Regions from separate parts of the Phyllobacterium sp. UNC302MFCol5.2 genome, predicted to be linked through region 1. Evidence: riboswitches for the same ligand, from Rfam matches in the RefSeq annotation. Region 1 holds a riboswitch; the other holds the start of a gene.
The links. A riboswitch is a leader RNA that binds a small molecule or an ion and turns the genes downstream of it on or off. The one in region 1 is predicted to bind thiamine pyrophosphate.
Positions count from the first base shown of each region.

Region 2: linked by a shared signal. The riboswitch ahead of BR48_RS0106660 (ABC transporter permease) and the one ahead of thiB (thiamine ABC transporter substrate binding subunit) in region 1 are both predicted to bind thiamine pyrophosphate.

Region 1 is NZ_JMLL01000010.1:1,635,036-1,638,386, reverse strand. It holds gene BR48_RS0109920 (hypothetical protein) at 1-110, opposite strand, end outside; gene BR48_RS0109915 (thiamine diphosphokinase) at 197-841, opposite strand; TPP riboswitch at 1,215-1,333, shown strand; gene thiB (thiamine ABC transporter substrate binding subunit) at 1,378-2,394, shown strand; gene thiP (thiamine/thiamine pyrophosphate ABC transporter permease) at 2,399-3,351, shown strand, end outside.
Region 2 is NZ_JMLL01000010.1:957,791-961,141, reverse strand. It holds gene BR48_RS0106670 (ABC transporter ATP-binding protein) at 1-380, shown strand, start outside; gene BR48_RS0106665 (TadE/TadG family type IV pilus assembly protein) at 528-1,487, shown strand; TPP riboswitch at 1,536-1,638, shown strand; gene BR48_RS0106660 (ABC transporter permease) at 1,747-2,490, shown strand; gene BR48_RS0106655 (ABC transporter substrate-binding protein) at 2,523-3,351, shown strand, end outside.

The DNA of each region.
Region 1 (3,351 bases):
GCCGCACCGCCTACGCCGTAGCCGGCGACGCGCTGATCAGAAGTGGTGCACCCGGCGGCCGAAAACGCCAGGAGTCCGGCGACTGCAATCGTGGACAAACTTTTCAACATGGAAGACCTCTCCCGTTGTTAGAACCAAATTTCAACAGCTTGCGTCCCCAATACTGTCCTGCAACAATTGCATCTAGCGCTTTTTTTTACAAGCCGGACGCAGGTTGCAAGGCAGCAATCAGGATTGCCTTACCTGAATCGAGCGATACCCGGAGAGTTCCGCGTACCGAATTCGAGACAGTAAGCGATGAACCGAAAGAAAGTTCCATATTTTGCAGCGGCCAGCGCGCGCCTTCGATAAAAAGGCCGTGCAATGGCGAAAATGCAACAATACTGAAGAGGGTATCTTCGGGGAAATCGAACCTATAGGAACCTGCGACCAGCGGATGCGCTTCTTCATCACCGCTGGAGAGGATTATCTTGCGGCCTTCGGCCGCATGGGCCGTCGCCATGGTGAGATGCAGGAGCGTGTGATCTGTGCGCGAACCGCCGAACGCCCCGCACAGAATGACCTCGGTTGCGCCGAGCCGATAGGCCTCGTTGAGCGCCAGCTCGCCGTCCGTCATATCCTTTGCAGCCGGGAAAACCGAACGGGGAACATGCGCATAACGCCGGTCGAGTTCAGGCGACGTCGAATCGAAATCGCCGAGCCAAAGCTCGGGTTCGAGGCCGAGGGCTTCGGCATGTGCTATGCCGCCATCGGCCGCAAGGACGCGGGCACCGGCGACGAGGTCCCTGAGGCGATCATTGGCGTGGACGGTTCCGCCGAGAAGAATGACAAACTTGCTCATGACGCGGCCATAGCATGCGGCACTCGCGCCGCATAGCGTCGTTCAGCGTGGCATGAAGCTGCCGGGCAAAGGCACGCGTACGAACGCTAAAACCCTGTAAGCTGCACCAGCGAGATACCGTAGAATATGTAAGCCCCGATTGCCGTGGCGATGGCGATGACCACCAGCATGGCCCCATCCGTGAGTTCGAACATTTCTGCCCCCTTAGTCTTCTTATTGTTCTGAAGAGAAATCTAGCAGATTCGGGGACGCATGGCTTCACACAAATCCGGGTTAATCAGCGCGGATTAACCGGCCGCCGGCATTGCGATCGCAACCACACGCAAGACGGGCAATCGGCTTGCGCCGACCAATGTTTTTCTTTAATCTTTGCAACGCTCTAACGGGGTGCCTGCCAGAAATGACAGGCTGAGAGGCAAAAGGTGAAACACCTGCCAACCCGCGGAACCTGATCCGGTTTGTACCGGCGGAGGGATTAGACGCGGCATCACAGCCGGCGCACCAATCCTTTTGAACACCAAGCTAAGGAGGCGCCGATGCGGCCGCTAACGACATTATTGAAATTTGCACTCATGATCGGTGCGCTGGCCCTCGCTTTCCCGGCGGGTGCCAACGCCGAAGGCAAGCTCACCGTCTATACCTATGAAAGCTTCACCGCAGAGTGGGGCCCCGGCCCCAAGGTTAAGGAGGCTTTCGAGAAACAGTGCGGTTGCACGGTCGACTTCGTTGCCGTGACGGACGGCGTTGCCCTTCTTAACCGGTTGAAGCTCGAAGGCGCTGCAACGAAGGCGGACATTGTACTCGGTCTTGATACGAACCTCACCTATGAAGCGGCAGCGACCGGCCTCTTCGCGCCGCACGGCATCGATACGAAGGCAGTAGCAATTCCGGGTGGCTACAAGGACGATACTTTCGTACCCTTCGACTATGGCTACTTTGCCGTTATTTATGACACGGAGAAGCTGACGAACCCTCCGGCGAGCCTCAAGGACCTCGTCGAAGGCGATCCGAAACAGAAGATCGTCATAGAGGACCCGCGTACTTCGACGCCGGGCCTCGGACTGCTCCTGTGGGTAAAATCGGTCTATGGCGACAAGGCGGGGGAAGCTTGGGCCAAGCTCAAGGACCGCGTCTTGACCGTTACGCCCGGTTGGTCGGAAGCATACGGCCTCTTCACCAAGGGTGAAGCCCCGCTTGTCCTCTCCTATACGACATCTCCTGCCTATCATGAGATCGCCGAGAAGACCGAGCGCTACAGGGCCGCGTCGTTCGCTGAAGGCCACTATCTGCAGGTTGAAGTCGCGGGCCAGACCACGACGGGTGCGAAGAACCCGCTGGCCAAGGAATTTCTTGCCTTCATGACCTCGCCTGCCTTCCAGGACGCCATCCCGGAAAACAACTGGATGTTCCCGGCGGCAAAAACCAGCGCGCCGCTGAACCCCGCCTTCGACAGGCTGGTAAAGCCCGTAACGACCCTGATGTTCTCGCCGGAGGAAGTCGCCAAGAACCGCAAGGCCTGGATCGACGAGTGGCTTGCGTCGATGAGCCTGTAACGCATTGACGCCCACCATCTCCCTCAAACCTTTGGCCGGGGCACTCGCCCTGGCCTTTCTCGCCCTCCTTGCGGGGGGAGCCTTGCTCGGTCTCCTGAGCGAGGCATTGCGTGGCAATACCGAAGGCTTTGCTGCATTCGACAGCTATTTGTGGAGAGTTGCACGCTTCACCCTGTTGCAGGCCGTTCTTTCAATGCTGCTCTCGATCGCCTTTGCCATCCCGCTGGCCCGGGCCCTCCATGCCAATCCTGATTTTCCGGGGCGGCCGATGATCTTGCGCCTTTTCGCCCTGCCCCTTGCTTTGCCCGCGCTTGTCGCCGTGCTTGGCATCACCAGCATTTACGGACGCAACGGCCTTCTCGCTGCACTGCTTGCGCAATCCGGCTCTGAAATCATACCGAACATCTACGGTCTCACTGGCATTCTGATCGCCCACGTGTTCTTCAACCTGCCGCTGGCAACACGTTTCATTCTCGCCAGCCTCGATTCAATTCCGGAAGATTACTGGAAACTCTCCGCGCAACTCGGCATGCGCGCATGGGCCCAGTTTCGCCTGATCGAATGGCCGGTAATACGGCGCAATCTCGCCGGCATAGCCGGACTGATCTTCATGCTGTGCATTACGTCCTTCACCATCGTGCTGACACTTGGCGGCGGACCGCGCGCGACAACACTGGAGGTGGCGATCTACCAGGCGCTCCACTTCGACTTCGATATCGCGCGCGCCGTATCGCTGACCCTGTTGCAGCTGACCCTGACGGTCGCGGTACTTTTGCTCCTCAGCATGGCCGGCCGTCCTACGGAGGAGGGTTTCAGCCTGCGCACGACGGCCCGCCGCTTCGATAGGCCTTCTGCCCGTGCAAGGTCGTTGGATGCTATTCTCATTTTCGTCAGCGTGCTCTTCGTCGGATTGCCAATGGCAGGCACCGTGGTTTCCGGTCTTTCTGCCGATCTTTC
Region 2 (3,351 bases), 680 kb from region 1:
CCAGTTTTCGCTTCCGCTACTCGCACCAGCTGTCAGGCGGCCAGCGCCAGCGTGTCGCCATCGCCCGCGCCCTGATTCTCGAACCATCGATCCTGTTGCTGGACGAGCCAACCTCTGCGCTCGACGCATCAGTGCAGGCGGAGGTGCTGAATCTTCTCGAAAAGATCCGCCGCGACCGTAAGCTGACATTCGTCATGGTCAGCCATGATCTCGCAGTCGTAACGCACATGTGCGACCGGCTCATGGTAATGCAACACGGCGCGGAGGTAGAACGGCTCACCGCGTCGGAACTGGCCCGGCGCCATGTAACGCAGGACTACACGCGCAACCTCCTTGTTGCGAGCCAGGGTTTTGTCCGCCCTGTCGTTCAAAACGCCTAATGCAGCTTCATCGAACATTTACCATTTGCAGACGCATTTCTTCCCCGACGACCGTTCCAGGGCAGATCGTGAAAATCTGAACGAATTTCATAAGCCGTCATTTACGCCGGACAACTGATGGTTGCGCTCATCGACTGGAGTGGGGCCATGAAGTATCTACGTCAATTCATAAAAGACCGCCGCGGCGCAACCGCGATCACATTCGGTTTGCTGCTTGTACCGCTCCTGGGGTTTGCCGGGCTCGCCGTGGATTATAGCCGCGCCAGCAATGACCGTTCTCGGCTGCAGAATGCGGCCGACGCCGCGGCGCTTGCGGCAGCCTCGGTCTTTACCGGTTCCAACAAAGCGGCCGCCGAGGCGAGGGCACGCGCCTTTCTGCAGGCAAATCTCGGCCTGCGCGCTGAAGATATCAATTTGAACTTCAGCACGGAAAATCAAAAGGTTTCCATCACTCTTGGAGGCCAGACCAGCACCCTGTTCATGCATGTTCTCAACAAGGACAACATGCCGATCAACGTCAACGCCACGGCGCTCGCGCCGTTGAAGCCGACGACGGCCAAGATCACGATCGACAAGGTTACGGGCTACTGGTTCAAGAAAGTTTCCATCATCGTCGTGCGCAATGGCAAGGATGTTGTCGTCGGCACCATCAAGTACACCGCGACCGACCATAACCTCTACAATGGTAACGGTGGCGGTAAAACAGACCCGGACATCAATGTTCCGATCACATTCGATCTCGGTGACTACACCAAGCTGTACCTCAAGATGGAAATCAAAAATGACGGTTGCGATGTCGGCTACAAGGACAAGAACGCCGGAAAATCGCGATACGTCGATTGCATTGCCACAAATGAGTCGGGCTATTCGAAATACAATTCCACGCTGAAAACCGACGATCCGAACACGGTCAACCATTTGTTCGTCGATGGCGTCCAACTGCCGGTGGGATCGAAGCCCCCACTCGATGATCTGATGAATTGTGACAACACGCCCCATAGCCATGCGTGGGAAGACGGCGGCGGCTGGGCCAACCAGGACTTCTACTACAAGATCACGGCCGCCTGTAAATCGGTCGACGGCGAGAACGTTCGCCTGACCCACTAGGACCTGACGCGGCGCGATTGACTTTGATCTCGCGCCGCTCCATCATCGCTTCATTCCGAGGGGGGCACTGTACAGTGCTGAGATAGCGTCGAGCTGGACCCTTGAACCTGATCCGGGTCATGCCGGCGTAGGAACGGGAATTGAGCAAAGTTCGCGCCTTTTCAGCTTCACCTTCGCGCATGACCGGATCTCCAAAAGCGACGGAGTCCAGAGCGTGCCATACATCCTGACATCTGAACTGCGGCGGTAGCTGCCAACCATGCGCCTCGTTACTCGCATGGTCGCGGCGCTTGCCGCCGTCGCTGCTTGCTGGCAAGTGGCGGTCTGGCTATTCCAGCCTCCGCGATTCATTCTGCCCGGGCCAATTGCGGTGGTGTCGGCGCTGGTCGAAGAGCGGCAATATCTTGGCGTCAACGCATCGATCACGCTCATCGAGATCCTGCTTGGACTGGCCTTCGGTGCGCTCGCCGGCATTGTCATCGCGCTGCTCGTCGCCGCCATTCCTGCCTTCCGCCATGTCGTCTGGCCGCTTCTTCTTGTCTTGCAGGCACTCCCGGTGTTTGCCATCGCGCCGCTGCTTGTTCTGTGGTTCGGCTTTGGACTTGCCTCCAAGGTGGTGATGGCAAGCCTCATCATCTTCTTTCCCGTGGCGTCGGCCTTTGCCGATGGCCTGCAGCGAACCAACCGCGATCTGCTTGATGTGGCTTCGCTCACGCAAGCGACGCCGCTCGCAACCCTGCTTCTCGTTCGGGTTCCGAGTGCCTTGCCCTCGCTCGGATCGGGCCTGCGGGTCGCCGCCGTCTTTGCCCCGATCGGCGCCGTGATTGGCGAATGGGTCGGCTCGTCGCGCGGGCTCGGCTTTGTCATGCTGCAAGCCAATGCCCGCATGCAGACCGAAACCATGTTCGCGGCACTGATGATCCTCGCCGCCCTCACCGTGATCCTGCGCTTTCTCGTCGACGCCCTGACCCGCCGCCTTACCCCTTGGGCGCCGCAAACATGAGCAACTCCCCTCATCGCAACAAAGGACGACTGATGTTCCGCACACGCTTATCGATCCTCGCCATATGCCTTGCGCTCTGCGCCGCAACCGCACCTGCCAGAGCCGCCGACAAGTTGACGGTTCTGCTCGAATGGTTCGTCAATCCGGACCACGCCCCTCTTATCATCGCCCGCGAGAAGGGATTCTTCGCCGATGCAGGTCTTGATGTGAATCTGATGCCGCCAGCAGACCCGGCCGCGCCGCCACGCCTCGTTGCTGCAAAGCAGGCCGACATCGCCATTCACTACCAGCCCAATCTCTATCTCGACCATGACGCCGGCCTGCCGCTGGTGCGCTTCGGGACGCTGGTGGAAACGCCACTCAACACGGTGATGACGCTGGCCGATGGTCCGATCAAAAGCCTCAAGGATTTGAAGGGCAAGAAAGTCGGCTTCTCGGTCTCCGGGTTTGAGGATGCGATGCTCGGCGCCATGCTCAAGTCCGAAGGCATGTCCATCAAGGATGTAGAACTGATCAACGTCAATTTCGCCCTCTCAGCCTCGCTGATCGCGGGCCAGGTCGATGCGACGGTCGGAGCCTACCGCAACTTTGAACTGACTCAGATGGCACAGGAGGGTCATGGCGGCCGCGCCTTCTTTCCCGAGGAGCGCGGCGTGCCGGTCTATGACGAACTCATCTTCGTCACGCACCGGGATCTCGTGACCGACAATCGCCTGCCGCGCTTTCTCGGCGCTGTCGAAAAGGGGGCAATCTATCTGACCAATCACCCGGACGAGAGCTGGCAGATTTTCATCAAGGCCTATCCGGATCTCGACAATCCGCTGAACAGGCAGGCGTGGATGGATACGCTGCCACGCTTCG